DNA from 2 places in the Ornithinimicrobium pratense genome. Region 2 is predicted to be linked to the other one. Evidence: predicted binding sites of a transcription regulator. Region 2 holds the regulator's gene; the other holds the start of a gene.
What was found. The regulator LexA, encoded in region 2, represses DNA repair genes until DNA is damaged. The targets are predictions, from matches to a motif close to TCGAACANNTGTTCGA.
Positions count from the first base shown of each region.

Region 1: ruvC (crossover junction endodeoxyribonuclease RuvC) is a predicted target of LexA. The motif match lies at 2,419-2,434, and genes of this name have one in related genera.

Region 1 covers NZ_CP044427.1:1,633,423-1,641,008, forward strand. The annotation lists gene pdxS (pyridoxal 5'-phosphate synthase lyase subunit PdxS) at 1-654, shown strand, start outside; gene pdxT (pyridoxal 5'-phosphate synthase glutaminase subunit PdxT) at 768-1,412, shown strand; gene FY030_RS07355 (YebC/PmpR family DNA-binding transcriptional regulator) at 1,578-2,345, shown strand; gene ruvC (crossover junction endodeoxyribonuclease RuvC) at 2,461-3,135, shown strand; gene ruvA (Holliday junction branch migration protein RuvA) at 3,132-3,743, shown strand; gene ruvB (Holliday junction branch migration DNA helicase RuvB) at 3,833-4,930, shown strand; gene FY030_RS07375 (preprotein translocase subunit YajC) at 5,172-5,543, shown strand; gene secD (protein translocase subunit SecD) at 5,540-7,586, shown strand, end outside.
Region 2 covers NZ_CP044427.1:963,364-970,949, reverse strand. The annotation lists gene FY030_RS04410 (glycoside hydrolase family 65 protein) at 1-936, shown strand, start outside; gene FY030_RS04405 (hypothetical protein) at 1,066-1,716, shown strand; gene FY030_RS04400 (LysM peptidoglycan-binding domain-containing protein) at 1,722-2,198, opposite strand; gene lexA (transcriptional repressor LexA) at 2,451-3,170, shown strand; gene FY030_RS04390 (PRC-barrel domain-containing protein) at 3,334-3,666, opposite strand; gene FY030_RS04385 (DUF2382 domain-containing protein) at 3,794-4,768, opposite strand; gene FY030_RS04380 (Sir2 family NAD-dependent protein deacetylase) at 4,890-5,756, opposite strand; gene FY030_RS04375 (LysR family transcriptional regulator) at 6,002-6,967, shown strand; gene FY030_RS04370 (DNA internalization-related competence protein ComEC/Rec2) at 7,009-7,586, opposite strand, start outside.

The DNA.
Region 1 (7,586 bases), 670 kb from region 2:
GTCATGGCCAAGGCCCGCATCGGTCACTTCGTCGAGGCGCAGGTGCTGCAGAGCCTGGGGGTGGACTACATCGACGAGTCCGAGGTGCTCACCCCGGCCGACTACGCCAATCACATCGACAAGTGGGCCTTCGAGGTCCCCTTCGTCTGCGGCGCGACCAACCTGGGTGAGGCCTTGCGCCGCATCACCGAGGGTGCGGCGATGATCCGGTCCAAGGGTGAGGCCGGCACCGGCGACGTCTCCAACGCGACCACCCACATGCGCACCCTGCGGGCCGAGATCAACCGGCTGCGCTCGATGGCCGAGGACGAGCTCTACGTCGCCGCGAAGGAGCTGCAGGCCCCCTACGACCTCGTCAAGGAGGTGGCCAGCAGCGGCAAGCTGCCGGTGGTGCTGTTCACCGCTGGCGGCATTGCCACCCCCGCCGACGCGGCGATGATGATGCAGCTGGGGGCCGAGGGCGTCTTCGTCGGCTCTGGCATCTTCAAGTCCGGCAACCCGGCCCAGCGCGCCGCCGCGATTGTCAAGGCCACCACCTTCCACGACGACCCCGACACCATCGCCGAGGTCTCGCGCGGTCTGGGCGAGGCGATGGTCGGCATCAACGTCGACGACATCCCGGTCCCGCACCGACTCGCCGAGCGCGGCTGGTAGGACACGCCGCACCCAAGGACTTCTTGAGGTGTCCCGTGGGACTGGTCACCGATGGCCCCTTTCACGGGGCACCCTCCACGACGGCGAGGGAGCGGGTGGTGCAGAGTAGGCCGGTGCCCGCCCCTCGTCCAAGCGTTCCCTCCACCCCTCCTGCCGCCGCCCCCGGTGGCCGACCTGTGGTCGGCGTCCTGGCCGTCCAGGGTGACGTCCGGGAGCACGTCCTCGCGCTGCGCCAGCTGGGTGCCGAGCCGCGCACCGTCCGCCGGCCCGCAGAGCTTGAGGGGTTGGCTGGGTTGGTGGTCCCGGGTGGGGAGTCGACGACCATCGACCGGCTGTCCCGGGTCTTCGGGCTGCACGAGCCGATCCAGGAGCTGATCCGAGACGGGCTGCCGGTGTACGGCTCCTGCGCGGGGATGATCCAGCTGGCCGGCGAGGTCCTCGACGGCCATCCCGAGCAACAGTCCTTCGGCGGCATCGACATGACCGTGCGTCGCAACGCCTTCGGACGGCAGGTGGACTCGTTCGAGGCCGACCTGCCGGTCGCCGGCATCGAGGGGGAGCCCTTCCGGGCCGTCTTCATCCGGGCGCCGTGGGTCGAGCGCCTGGGCGAGCAGGTCGAGGTGCTCGCCGAGGTGGATGGGCACCCGGTCGCCGTCCGGCAGGGTGCGCTGCTGGCCACCAGCTTCCATCCCGAGGTCACCGGTGACCACCGGGTGCACGCGCTCTTCCTCGCCATGTGCGTGCGGGCACAGACCTGACCGGGGGCTAACCTAGGAGACCGGTCCAGCGCCGTCCCGGACGGCCGTGGGCCGGTCGCGCCCGGTGGCAGCGGCAGGCACCCGCCCGTCAGGACGGCATACCGCGCCCTTGCCCCGACGGTGGCGCCCCGAACGCACGCAGGACGACGAAGGTAGGGACTAGGGATGTCTGGGCACTCCAAGTGGGCGACGACCAAGCACAAGAAGGCTGCGCTGGACGCCAAGCGTGGCAAGCTCTTCGCCAAGCTGATCAAGAACATCGAGGTCGCGGCGCGCCTGGGTGGGGGCGACCCGGCCGGCAACCCGACGCTCTACGACGCCATCCAGAAGGCCAAGAAGAGCTCGGTCCCCAACGACAACATCGATCGGGCGGTCAAGCGCGGCTCTGGCGCCGAGGCCGGTGGCGCGGCCTATGAGGCGCTGGTCTACGAGGGCTACGCGCCTGGTGGGGTCGCGCTCTACATCGAGTGCCTGACCGACAACAAGAACCGCGCCGTGATGGAGGTGCGCACCGCCTTGTCGCGCAACGGCGGCTCCATGGCCGACAGTGGCTCGGTGGCCTATCTCTTCGAGCGCAAGGGGCAGGTCGTGGTGCCCAAGGAGCAGGAGCCGGGGGACACGACAGAGGACGCCCTGCTGGAGATCGTGCTCGACGCCGGCGCCGAGGATGTCCAGGACCTCGGGGAGTCTTTCGAGATCCTCTCCGAGTCCGCCGACGTGGTTGCGGTGCGCACCGCACTGCAGGAGGCGGGCCTGGACTACGACTCGGCGGAGGTCACCTTCGTGCCTAGCATGGAGGTGCCGTTGGACGCCGAGGGGGCGCGCAAGGTGATGCGGGTCATGGAGGCCTTGGAGGACTGCGACGACGTGCAGAACGTCTACTCCAACGCCGATATCTCCGATGAGGTCCTCGCCGAGCTCGACGAGGACTGACCGTGGGCGGCTCCGGCCTGGCCTCGCGCGTGTCGGAGCACCGGGGGAGAAGCCCGGCCGCGTAGCGTGACCTACGAACATCTGTCCACACCCGCGGCTTCGAGGAGGTCCCACCGTGCGCGTCCTCGGTGTCGACCCTGGGCTGACCCGCTGCGGCCTCGGTGTGGTCGAGGGCCTGCCCGGCCGACGGCTGCGGATGGTCGCGGTCGGCGTCGTGCGCACCCCGCCGGAGGACGAGCCACACGAGCGCCTGCTGTCGGTGCAGACCGAGATCGACCAGTGGATCGCCGACTGGGCGCCCGATGCGATCGCCGTGGAGCGGATCTTCGCCAAGGCCAACATCAAGGGCATCATGGGCACCGCCCAGGCCTCGGCCGTGCCGATGCTGGCCGCCGCCCGGCTCGGGCTGCCGCTCGCGATGCACACCCCGTCGGAGATCAAAGCCGCCGTCACCGGCAACGGACGCGCCGACAAGGCGCAGGTGGGGCACATGGTCACCCGCATCCTCGGGCTCGAGGAGGCGCCCCGGCCAGCCGACGCCGCCGACGCCCTCGCGCTGGCCATCTGCCACCTGTGGCGTGGAGGGTATGACGCCCGCGTCGACCAGGCGGGCGCCCCCGGCGGGCGGACCAACCGGCTGCAGGCGGCCGAACAAGCCGCAGGTCAGGCCGGATCCAACCGGCTCGCCGAGCTGCACGCCCAGCACCGCACCGCCCAGCGCGCCGCCGCGGCGCGGGCCAGCGGCCGCTCCGGCGTGCGACCCGTGACCACCAGGAGGATCGTCCCGTGATCGCTTCCGTCCGCGGCCCCGTCCGGCACGTAGGTCTGGACCACTTAATCGTTGAGGTGGGCGGGGTGGGCCTGCTGGTCCACACCACCCCCGCGACCGCGGCCGAGGGCGGGGTGGGTGAGGAGATCACCCTGGAGACGGCCCTGGTCGTGCGCGAGGAGTCGCTGACCCTCTACGGCTTCGCCGGGGCCGACGCCAAAGCGCTCTTCGAGCAGGTGCAGACCGTCAGCGGGGTAGGACCCCGGCTCGCGCTGGCCATGCTCTCCGTGCACACTCCAGACGCCCTGCGCACCGCCCTGGCCCGCGGCGACCTCGCCGCGCTGACCAAGATCCCCGGCATCGGGAAGAAGTCGGCCGAGCGGCTGGTGCTCGAGCTCAAGGACAAGATCCTCGCCGTGGGCGTCGACCCGGCCGACCTGTCGGTCACGCCCGCCGGGGCCGCCGGAGCCGAGGACGCCGTCGTGAGCCAGGTGCGGGCGGCTCTGGAAGGCCTGGGCTGGAACACCCGCCAGGCCGACGCCGCCCTCGACACGGTGACAGCAGCCCCAGACGCACCCACCGATGTCGCGGCCGTGCTGCGCGCCGCGCTGCGGGAGCTGGGCCGGTGAGCGACCTGGACCCGGACCTGGGCCTGGGTGACGACGGCTTCGCCGACGGCTCCCGAGAGGTCGGCTTCGCGCCGGGGGAGGACCCCGGCGTGGGCCGGGTGGTGGACCCCGGCGGCGACGACGAGGAGCGCCGGGTGGAGGCCGCACTGCGGCCGCGCAGGCTCGCGGACTTCCCCGGGCAGCACCGAGTCTGCGACCAGTTGGGTCTGGTCCTGGAGGCGGCGCGGCGGCGCGGCAGCCCGCCGGACCACGTGCTGCTCTCCGGCCCGCCCGGCCTGGGCAAGACGACCCTGGCGATGATCATCGCCGGCGAGCTGGAGCAGCCGATCCGGATCACCTCCGGCCCGGCTATCCAGCACGCGGGTGACCTGGCGGCCGTCCTGTCCTCCCTGGTGGAGGGCGAGGTGCTCTTCCTGGACGAGATCCACCGGATGTCTCGCCCTGCCGAGGAGATGCTCTACCTGGCCATGGAGGACTTCCGGGTCGACGTCATCGTCGGCAAGGGCCCGGGCGCCACGGCGATCCCGCTGGAGCTGCCGCCGTTCACCGTGGTCGGGGCCACCACCCGGGCAGGGCTGCTGCCCGCGCCGCTGCGCGACCGGTTCGGCTTCACCGGCCACCTCGACTACTACGCCACCGAAGACCTGGCCACGATCCTGCACCGCAACGCCGACCTGCTGGGCATCGCGGCTGACGAGGCCGGCGTGCAGCAGATCGCCTCCCGTTCCCGCGGCACCCCCCGGGTCGCCAACCGGCTGCTGCGACGCGTCCGGGACTGGGCTCAGGTGCACGGCGAGGACCGCGTCGACGAGCCGGCGGCCCGGGCCGCGCTGAATCTCTTCGACGTCGACGAGCTCGGGCTGGACCGGCTGGACCGCGCAGTCCTGGAAGCCTTGTGCACCAGGTTCGGCGGAGGACCGGTCGGGCTGTCCACGCTCGCCGTGGCCGTCGGTGAGGAACCGGACACGGTGGAGACCGTGGCCGAGCCCTACCTGGTCCGCGAAGGCTTCATGATCCGCACGCCGCGAGGCCGCGCGGCCAGCCGGGCCGCCTGGGAGCACCTCGGGCTCACGCCACCGGCCGACGCCGGCCAGCGCGTGGGTGGCTATCCGGGCGCGCCGGTCGAGGCCGGCACGGGGCGGCTCGGCACCCCGGCCGGCCAGGACCCGCTCCCGCTCGACGACTAGGATCCGCAGACCGTGTCGCCGGTCGGGGCAGACCGTGTCCCCGGTCGGGGCAGAGCGTGTCCCCGGTCGGGGCAGACCGTGTCGCCGGTCAGACACGGGCACCCGCCTCTTTGGTGGCGCCCGCCCGCTCACCTAGACTTCCCCGGGTGCCCTGCCGCGGTTGACGTCGCGCAGGTGCCCGGCCTCGACCTCTGTTGTCGAGATCGACGTCGACGACACTCACAGCTGAAGGGTCTGGTCCATGACACTCGCGACCGGCGCCGCCGCGTCCCAGGGGACCGGCGGTCTCTCCATCCTCATTCTGGCCCTGCCGATCCTGCTCCTGGTCTGGTTGATGTTCTCCCAGCGGCGGCGCACGAAGGCGCTGGGAGAGGCCCAGCAGGCGGTCCAGGTCGGCCAGGAGGTGCTCACCACCTCTGGCATCCACGGGGTGGTGGCCGGCCTGGAGGGCGAGGTCGTCCAGCTGCGCATCGCCGAGGGCGTTGTGATCCGGATGGACCGACGGGCCATCGTGCCCCTGTCGATCGCGCAGGCCGGTCCCGGCCGCGCAGCCCCGGGCAACGCCGACCCGGGCACCACCAACCCTGACGCCGGGGGGACCAACCCGCGATGAGCTTCACCACCCCCAACACCTCCCGCCCGGAGGAGGACCTCCCGGGCACCGGCCGGGACACCGGTCGTCGGCAGAGCACCTCATCCGGCGCCCCGAAGAAGACCGCCAAGAAGACGAGCCGTAGCCGTCGCCGGGCCCGGATGCGGGGCCCGATCCGCACGCTGATCGCGCTCGGTGTCCTGATGGTCACCCTCTTCGGCGGCCTCGGGGCCGCGCACCTTTGGGGCGACCCCCGCGCTGACCTGACCCCACAGCTGGGCCTGGACCTGGCCGGCGGCCGGCAGATGGTCATCGCGCCGGTCACCGAGGAGGGTGCGTCCGTCAGCAGCGAGCAGCTCGACCAGGCCATCGACATCATCCGCCGCCGCGTCGACGGCGGTGGGGTCACCGAGGCCGAGGTCTCCCGGATGGGCAGCAACATCTCGGTGGCCATCCCCGGCAGTCCGACACGCGAGCAGCTGGAGGCCCTGGGCCGGTCCTCGCAACTGCAGTTCCGTCCCGTCCTCGCCGCCCAGTTGATTCTCCCGCCCGGCGAGGAGCTGCCGGCGCCGCGGACGCTGCCTCTGCCCCCGAGCCTGCTGGACGAGCTGAACGCTCCAGACCTCGAAGGGGTGACGGACCCCCTCACCGAGGACATCGACGGCCAGGACGAAGACGCCGACGTCGACGACGCGGTCCAGACGCAGGAGAACCGCGGGGGCGAGGCCCCCGCGGCCGTGCGGAGCGGCACCGGCTTCCCCACCTTGGCCCAGGCCGCCGCAAGCACGACCGACGTGGACGCGGCGCAGGACGTCGAGCAGACCGAGGCCCCTGAGGCGCCCGAGCAGACCGAGGCCCCGGGGGAGACCCTCCCGCCAGCCGACCCGTCCGACCTGAACCAGATCACCGCCGAGCTGCAGCAGCAGTTCCTCGCCGAGGACTGCACCGGCGACGTCGCCTCGAGCGTGGCCAACGCCCTGGCGGCGGCCCCGATCGTGACCTGCAACACGGAGGGCACGGAGAAGTACATCCTGGGCCCGACCGAGCTCTCCGGCGCCAGCGTCACCGACGCCACCTTCGGCCCCGAGCAGCTCCAGGGCGGCGCCCCCACCGGCCGGTGGGAGGTCGTGCTGACCTTCGACAACGAGGGTGGACGGACCTTCGCCGACATCACCCAGCGGCTGTTCAGCTACCGCGGCGCCCCGTCGCCCACCGGTGGGGTCGACCCCCGCAACCGGTTCGCCATGGTCCTGGACGGCGAGGTCATCTCCGCCCCGGGCGTGCAGTCGGTGATCGGCGGCGGCACCGCGACCATCACCGGCGACTTCACCGCGCAGGAGTCTGAGACGCTGTCCAACCAGCTGCGCTTCGGTGCCCTGCCGCTGAGCTTCGAGGTGCAGACCGACGAGCAGATCAGCCCGACCTTGGGTGGTGAGCAGCTGCGCTGGGGCGTCATCGCCGGTGCCATCGGTCTGCTCCTGGTCTTCTCCTACTTGCTGATCCAGTACCACGCGCTCGGGTTCGTGGCGATCGCCGCCCTCGCCATCGCTGCCGCCCTGGCCTACGGCGGGGTGACGCTGCTGGGCTGGTCCAACAACCTGCGCCTGACGATGGCCGGAATCACCGGTCTGATCGTCTCGATCGGCATCACGGCCGACAGCTTCATCGTCTACTTCGAACGCATCCGGGACGAGGTCCGGGCCGGACGGCCGCTGCGGTATGCCGTGGACACCGGGTGGGCGCGTGCCCGCCGGACCCTGATCATCTCCGATGTGGTCAACCTCATCGCGGCCGTGGTGCTCTACATGCTCTCCGAGGCCGGCGTCGCCGCCTTCGCGTTCATGCTGGGTCTGGCCACGGTCATCGACCTCATCGTGGTGTTCATGTTCACCCACCCGGTCGTGAGCATCCTGGCCAACACCCGCTACTTCGGCGAGGGCCGCAAGTGGTCGGGTATGGAGCCGGAGCGGCTGGGTGCCAAGCGCTCGGCCTACCTGGGCCGGGGCCAGGTGCGCGAGCCCGACGTGATCCCGGTGGGTTCCCGTCGGCATACCCGCGAAGAGC
Region 2 (7,586 bases):
GACGCCAACGGTCTGGCCCGGGCCGTGGCCCGGCTGCGGCTGGGCAAGTCGGAGGTGGACGACTGGGAGCGGGCCGCGGATGGCATGCACATCCCCTACGACGACCGGCTCGGGGTGCACCCACAGGACTCGCACTTCCTGGAGCGGGAGGTCTGGGACCTGGACGCCACCCCCGACGAGCGGCGGCCGCTGCTGTTGCACTACCACCCGCTGGTGATCTACCGCTTCCAGGTGCTCAAGCAGGCCGACGTCGTCCTGGCGCTCTACCTGGCCGGAGACCAGTTCTCCGCCGAGCAGAAACTGGCCGACTTCGACTACTACGACCCGATCACCAGCGGCGACTCCAGCCTCTCCTCGGTCGTGCAGTCGATCGTCGCCGCGGAGGTGGGCTACCAGGACCTAGCCCTGCGCTACTTCTACGGCGCGCTCTTCGTCGACCTCACCGACCGGCACGGCAACACGGCCGACGGGGTGCACGTCGCCTCCACGGGAGGGGTATGGAGTGCGCTCGTCGGCGGCTTCGGCGGCATGCGCGACCACGGTGGCAATCTCACCTTCGACCCCCGCCTTCCGAGAGAGTGGGACTGCCTCACCTGGCGGATGCGCTGGCACGGCTGCCGGCTGCGCGTGCGGCTGGAGCACGACGCGCTGTCGATCGCGGTCGAGGTCGGCGGACCGGTGACGGTGCACGTGCGGGGTGAGCAGGTCCAGGTCGGCACCGAGGAGGTGCGGGTGCCGCTGGCCGACCAGGGACCGCGCCGTGACGGCGGACCGGACACTGGTGACCGGGGTCAGAGCATCCCCACCGACCGCGAGCAGTCGCGGCGGGTCTCCTCCTCCCCTGTCCCGCCCGGGGTCGTGCCGCACAACTGGCCGGTCGGGTCGGCAGACATCACGGGGCCGGTCCCGGTCCAGCGTCACCCGCGCGACGTCTGAGGGCTGATCAGCAACCGCCCTGTGCCGCCGGGGCCGGCCCTGGCACCTGCGGCACAAGGCCGGGTCAGCATCCGGAGCCTCCGGCGATCCGTCTTGGCGCGCCAGGGCCGGTGTGGTCGGATAGCGGGTATGACCGATCCGACCGCCCTGCCCTTCCAGGACGACGACCGCCCCGGCACTGCGCCGGAGGACTCGATCTACGAGGGGCAGCGGCCCGGGGTCCCTGGCACCGAGCACGCCGAGGGTGGCGTCCAGGAGGATGACGAAGGGGGTCGGCCCCTTTCGTCCGGGGGCAGTGACCTGCCGCCGTCGGAGACCGACCGGCTGGCCGCGCAGGTGACCGGAGCGGACGACCAGGTGGGGATGACCGCGCTGTGGCGGCTGACGATGTCGCTGGACCACTGGTGGTTCATCGCCGTGGGCGACGAGGGCCTGGAGTCGCCGGCTGCGGCCACGATCGAGGACCAGCTCATGGTGCTGACCTTCACGGCTGCCGAGCGAGCGCGGGACTTCGCCGTCAAGAACGGCATGATCGGGCCGGATGAGGACCTGCGCGCGATTGCCCTGCCCCCCCGTGAGGTCGTCGAGTCGGCCGAGACCTACCGCCAGGCCGGCATCGGCGGGCTGATGTTCGACCCGCATATCGCGGGCTACTTCATCCCCACCGGGCAGCTACCCATGGTCTGGGACGCCGTCTACTCCACGGCGCAGGGTGTCGACCCGGCCGGTGGCGCGGGGTCCGACGGCGCGGACGGGACCGCCCTGGGCCGCGAGGGCTGACCCGGTCAGCGGCCGGGGATCACCAGCTCCTGGCCTGCGGCGATCGAGCTCGTGCTCAGCTTGTTCGCCCGCTGGATGTCGGTGACCGCCTCGCTCAGGGGCACGTCGGGCAGCTGCTCGGCGGCGATCTGCGACAGGGTCATCCCGGGCTGGACGACGATCGAGCTGGTCGCGCCGGCCGGACCGATCAACCCCATGAGGGACAGCAGCACGAGAGCCACGACGAGGGTGGCGGTGCTCGTCAGCGCGAGCCGGCCCCGCCGGGTGATCCGCAGCGGTCTGACCGCGCCACGTCGGGCTGCGAGCGTCCGGCCCGCTGCGGAGGCCAGCGCCCCGCCGTGGGCGGCGCTGCTGCCGCCGGCTCCGGTCGGCACCAGTCGCAAGTGTGGGGGGATCCCGCGCGGTGCGCGTCGGCGGTCGGACCGGCCCGGGGCGAGCCCCAGCGGGAGGGCCGCAGTGGTCTCGAGGGTGGCAGTGCTCATGCTGATCACCTTCCTGTTCCTCTTGGTCCTTCGGACGCTTGTCCGATGGAACTTTGTCCTAGTTGTAGCACAGCCGTCCGAGGAAGTCGACACGCGGACCGAACAGATGTTTGTCATTCGATCCTGGCGCACGTACCCTTGTGGCATGTCAGGAACTGAATCATCCGCCACTGACAAACCCTCTGACCTGGACTTTCGGCCAGGAGCCTGACAAGCAGCGGGAGTGGCGACAGAACGAGGGGATGGAGACCCATGGCCACGATCCACGAGCTGCCCGACCGAGACGGTGGGGCCAAGCTGACCAACCGGCAGCAGCGCGTCCTCGACGTCATCCGCGACTCGGTGGACGCCCGCGGCTACCCGCCGAGCCTGCGCGAGATCGGTGAGGCGGTCGGGTTGACCTCACCCAGCTCGGTCGCCCACCAGCTGAAGATGCTCGAGCGCAAGGGCTACCTGCGCCGCGACCCGCACCGACCCCGCGCCATCGAGGTCGTCCACCCCACCACCGAGGGCCAGGGCTACCGGCGTGGTGACACCGATGGTGGGCGGGTCTCGCACGGTGAGGTGGACGAGACCGGCATCGGCGATGCCCGGCCGCGTCCTTCCTACGTGCCACTGGTCGGGCGCATCGCCGCCGGCGGGCCGATCCTGGCCGAGGAGGCGGTCGAGGACGTCTTCCCCCTTCCCCGGCAGCTGGTCGGCGACGGCGAGCTTTTTTTGCTCAACGTGGTCGGTGACTCGATGATCGACGCCGCGATCTGCGAGGGCGACTGGGTCGTCGTGCGCCGTCAGCCGACCGCCGTCAACGGAGACATTGTGGCCGCGCTGCTGGACAGCGAGGCCACGGTCAAGACCTACCGCCATCGCGACGGCAAGACCTGGCTGATGCCCCACAACCCCGCCTACGAGCCGATCGACGGCGACCACGCCACGATCCTGGGCAAGGTCACCGCGGTCCTGCGCCGGGTCTGACCCGCCTGAAGCCCCCCTAGACCGCGGCGTCGTCTTCGACCTCCATCCCCTCCGGAGGCGGCGCCGCACCATACCGCTGCACCGGGCACGGCCCCGGCAGCCTGCGCAATGACCTAACCGCTCGGAGCAGCGCCGGCCAGCTCCGGCTAGGACCCCCGCCGGCTCAGGCCGACGGAGCCGGCCCCTCGTCGATCGCGTAATAGTCGTACAGCTGCTCTTCTTCGTCTTCGGTCAGGTGCTCGACCGCCGGTATCTCCGGGGCGTCCTTGATCATCCCGACCGGGTAGGGGACGCGGATCTGCGTGCCCACAACCTCGGCGTTGGTCAAGGGGCAGAACACCCGGCGGCCACCGAGCCACCCGGTCCGCACCAAGACCCACGCCGGGACGCCCGTGGCGTTGTCGAGGTAGACCCTGTCCAGCGGACCGACCTTCACTCCGGCCTGGTCGAGGACTTCGGCGTCGTAGAGGGCGTCGAGCTGAGCCTGGGTGACCACGGGACCTCCTGGATGTCGTGCAGCGGCGTCCCTGCAGTCTGCTCCCCCGGGACACCAGGAGGGGCACGACCCACCGGTCGTGCCCCTCCTGGTCAGGCTCGCTTAGGCGGCCTCAGATCACTGTCCGTCAGACGCCGCTGCCGCGGCCATCCCGGTCGGTGCCGCCCAGACCATCCCGGTCGGTGCCGCCAAGGCCATCCCGGTCGGTGCCGCCCAGGCCCTCGCCCTGACGGTCCACGTCGACCTCCTCGTGGGACACGTCGGTGACAACCTGCTTCTCGTCGGTGACGGTCTCCTTCTGGAGCCCGACACGCTCGGTCGCGACCACGTCCTTGTCGATGACAGGACGCTCCTCGTGCAGCGTCACCTCGGCCTCCTCATCCTGGAGCCGACCGCCGGCGTCCACGTCACCCGAGGCGACGGGCTCGCGGACGATCTCGACCTCTTCGCGCTGGACGGGCACGGTCACGTTCTCCTGCTCGGTGACGACGTGCTTGCGCAGGCGCACCCGGCCGGTCTCCACCTGCTGGGTGCCGACGTCGACCCGCTCCTCGTGCAGGGTCATCGAGCCGTCGTCGGTGGAGCCGCCCGCACGGTGCAGGTCGGCGTCCCCCGTGCGCTGCCCGCTGCCGACGTCGCCGCCGGTCGTGTGCCCCTCAGCATGCACGCCCTGGTGGCCCATGACGTCGCCCACGGCCGCGTCACGGTCCCCCGTGCCTCCAGTGTGGGTGCCGGTGCCTGCGGTCCCGGCCGTGTCGAGGTCGTCGTAACGGCTGACGTTGACCCCCGCGCTGCCGTAGTAGCGGAAGAGCGCGTCCTGGTCCTCTGCGGACAGGTGGGCGTCCGCGTCCACGTTGGGCGCATCCTTGATGACGTCCTTGCTGGGGACCACGCGCACCGTGCCCTCGGACGAGAGCTCGGCTCCGTCCAGCGGCACCAGGCTCTCGCTAGTGCCGAACCAACCGGTCTTCACGCTCACCCAGCTCGGTTCGCCGGTGTGGTCGTCCAGGTACACCTGGCCGACGCCGCCCAACTTCTCACCATCCTGGGTGACTACCTGGGCCGAGTAGAGTTCGTTGATCTGCTCCTGGCTGACGTTCATGTGTCGCCTCCTTCGAGTCAGTTCCTGCCCTGACCGTTCGGCCGGGGCTCAGTAACGACTCCATCACCGACCGCGCGTTGGTGCATCTTGGAGCGACACCCGGCACCCCTAGAGGTGGCCCTCAGGCCGGACCCGCCCGGGGCCGCGAGGGGGCGCGTGCCACCTCGTCCGCGAGCCGGGGCAGCACATCGTCCAGGAGCGCGTCCAGGTGCACGGTGGTCTCGGCATCGGCCCTGGTCTGGCCCCGGGTCACGACGAGCACGGGTATGCCGTCCCGGCGCGCCCTGCGGACGAAGCGGTATCCGCTCATCACCCGCAGCGAGGAGCCGAGCACCAGCAGGCTGAGAGCTCCGCTCAACAGCTCGAACGCCCGGTCCACCGTCGACCGCGGCACCGACCCGCCGAAGAAGACCACGTCGGGCTTCAGCCGGTCACCACCGCAGACCAGGCACCGGGGGCTGCGGAAACCGGCCACCAGTTCCTCCGGCAGCGCGACGTCCCCGTCCGGCCGTACCTGTCCCGGGTCGCTCGCCTGCCGCAGGAACCCGGGGTTGGCCTCTACCAACCAGGCGTGCACCTGGTCCCGGGTCGTGACCTCCTCGCAGTCCAGGCAGACGACGCGCCCCAGGGACCCGTGCAGCTCCACCACCCTCCGCGCGCCGGCTTCCTGGTGCAGGCCGTCCACGTTCTGGGTGAGCACGTGGTCGACGACCCCGACCCGTTCGAGATCGGCGACCGCCCGATGGGCGGCGTTCGGGGCGGCCGCGGCGAACCGCTCCCACCCCACGGACGCCCGAGCCCAGTAGCGCTGCCGCCCGGTGGCGGACCCGACGAACTCCGCGTGCTGCATGGGCTGCACCCGCCGCCGGCCGTCGGGGCCGCGGTAGTCGGGGATCCCCGAGGCGGTCGACATCCCGGCCCCGGTGAGCGCCAACACTCCCCCGCGCCCCACCACCTCGCGCAGGACGGCATACCTCTGCTCGTCCACGGCCGTCCGCGGTGGCAGCGTCAGCGCGAGCGGGCGAGGCCCGTCCAGGACCGGCGGCTGCGCCTCGGGGGGTCGGTCAACGGCTCGAGCGGGTGACCCAGGGTGCGTTGGCGCAACGGCCGCGGCGCCACCTGCTCCTCCACCATCGTCCCCGCTCCCAGCGTGCGTCCTGTGCCGACACAGGCAGCGTAACCTCGCCAGCGGCGCCGTCACCGGGTGGATCACCCGTCGTTATGCTGATTGACATGTTCGACGTTGCGGGACTGCGGGTCATGCGGGCGATTGCCGAGCAGGGCTCGTTCACGGCCGCGGCCAACTCCCTGGGTTACACCCAGCCGGCGATCTCCCAGATGGTCCGCCGGCTCGAGCAGCGCACCGGCACGGCGCTGGTGGAGCGTAGTGGGCGGACGGTGCGGCTGACCGAGGCCGGGTCCCTCCTGGCCGACCGGGCGGCCGACATCCTGGACCGGATCGAGAAGGCGCAGGCCGAGGTGTCGGCGATCGCCGGGCTGCAGGCTGGGCGGGTGCGGCTGATGGCCTTCCCGTCCTCGTCCGCCACGCTCGTCCCCCGCGCCCTGGCCCGCCTGCGTGCGAGCCATCCCGCGGTCACCGTGCAGTTCAGCGAGGCCGAGCCACCGGAGTCGCTCGCGGCGCTGCGCAGTGGTGAGGTCGACCTGGCGGTGGCGTTCTCCTACGAGGGCAACGATCCCGGCCGCGGTGTCGATGACCTCAGCGGCCTCGACGTCTTCGACGTCCTCACCGACCCGGTGATGCTGGTCTTGCCCAAGGACCACGAGCTGGGCGCCCAGGACGCCGTCAACCTCGCCGACCTGGAAGCGGAGCAGTGGATCGCCGGCTGTCCCCGGTGCCGCGGGCATCTGCTCACGCTGGCCCACAAGGCGGGGTTCGACCCCGAGGTGGCCTTTGAGACCGAGGACTACGTGGCGGTGCTGGGACTGGTCGCCGCCGGGCTGGGCGTGGCGCTCGTGCCGCACCTCATCCTCACGACGGTGTCCCACCCGGACGTCGTCGTCCGCCCCGTCGTCCCGCCCTCGCGCCGGGTCGTGCAGGTCATCACCACCCCCGACCTGCGCCGGGTCCCGGCCGTCGCGGCCGCTCTCGACGCCCTCAGCAGCAGCGCTGCCGAGCTGCGCGGCAACCCCTGCGACCACCAAGCCTGCGAGGAGATCGAAGGCGATCAGGCGTCTTGACGGTGATGCGCCCCGCCCAGGCGTGACTGCGGTCCTGCGGCTCATCCGCTCCTCCGGCGGTGCACCACCAGGCGGCCGGCGTCGTCGCGCGCCACGGCGATGTCGCCGTGCAGGTCGGTGCGCAGCACCACCGCACCGTTGGACTGCAGCAGCGTGAGCAGGCTCGGCGCTGGGTGGCCGAAGGTGTTGTCCGCCCCTACCCCGATCAGCGCCACCTCGGCCCGCGCGCCGCGGATCAGCCGCTCGTCCTGGGCCGCCGAGCCGTGGTGCGCCACCTTGAGCACGTCGTAGTCGCGGCCGTGCACCCACTGGCGCACGGGCCGCATACCCTCCGGCTCGAGGTCGCCGGTGAGCAACACCCGCGTGCCCTCCACTACGACGTCGAGGACGACACTGCCGTTGTTGGCGGCCGACCCTCCCGCCGCCGGCCGCAGCCCGGGACCCACCACCTCAACGGTCGCGCCGCCCACCTGCGCCACGTCACCGGCCCGGGCCACGTGCACGGACACGCCCTCACCGGCGAGCCGGGCCAGGGTCCGCTCTGCGACGTCCGCGGGCTCGGTGACCGGAGAGACGTAGGCCGCGTCCACGTGGGCCTGCCCCAGCACCCCGGCCAGCC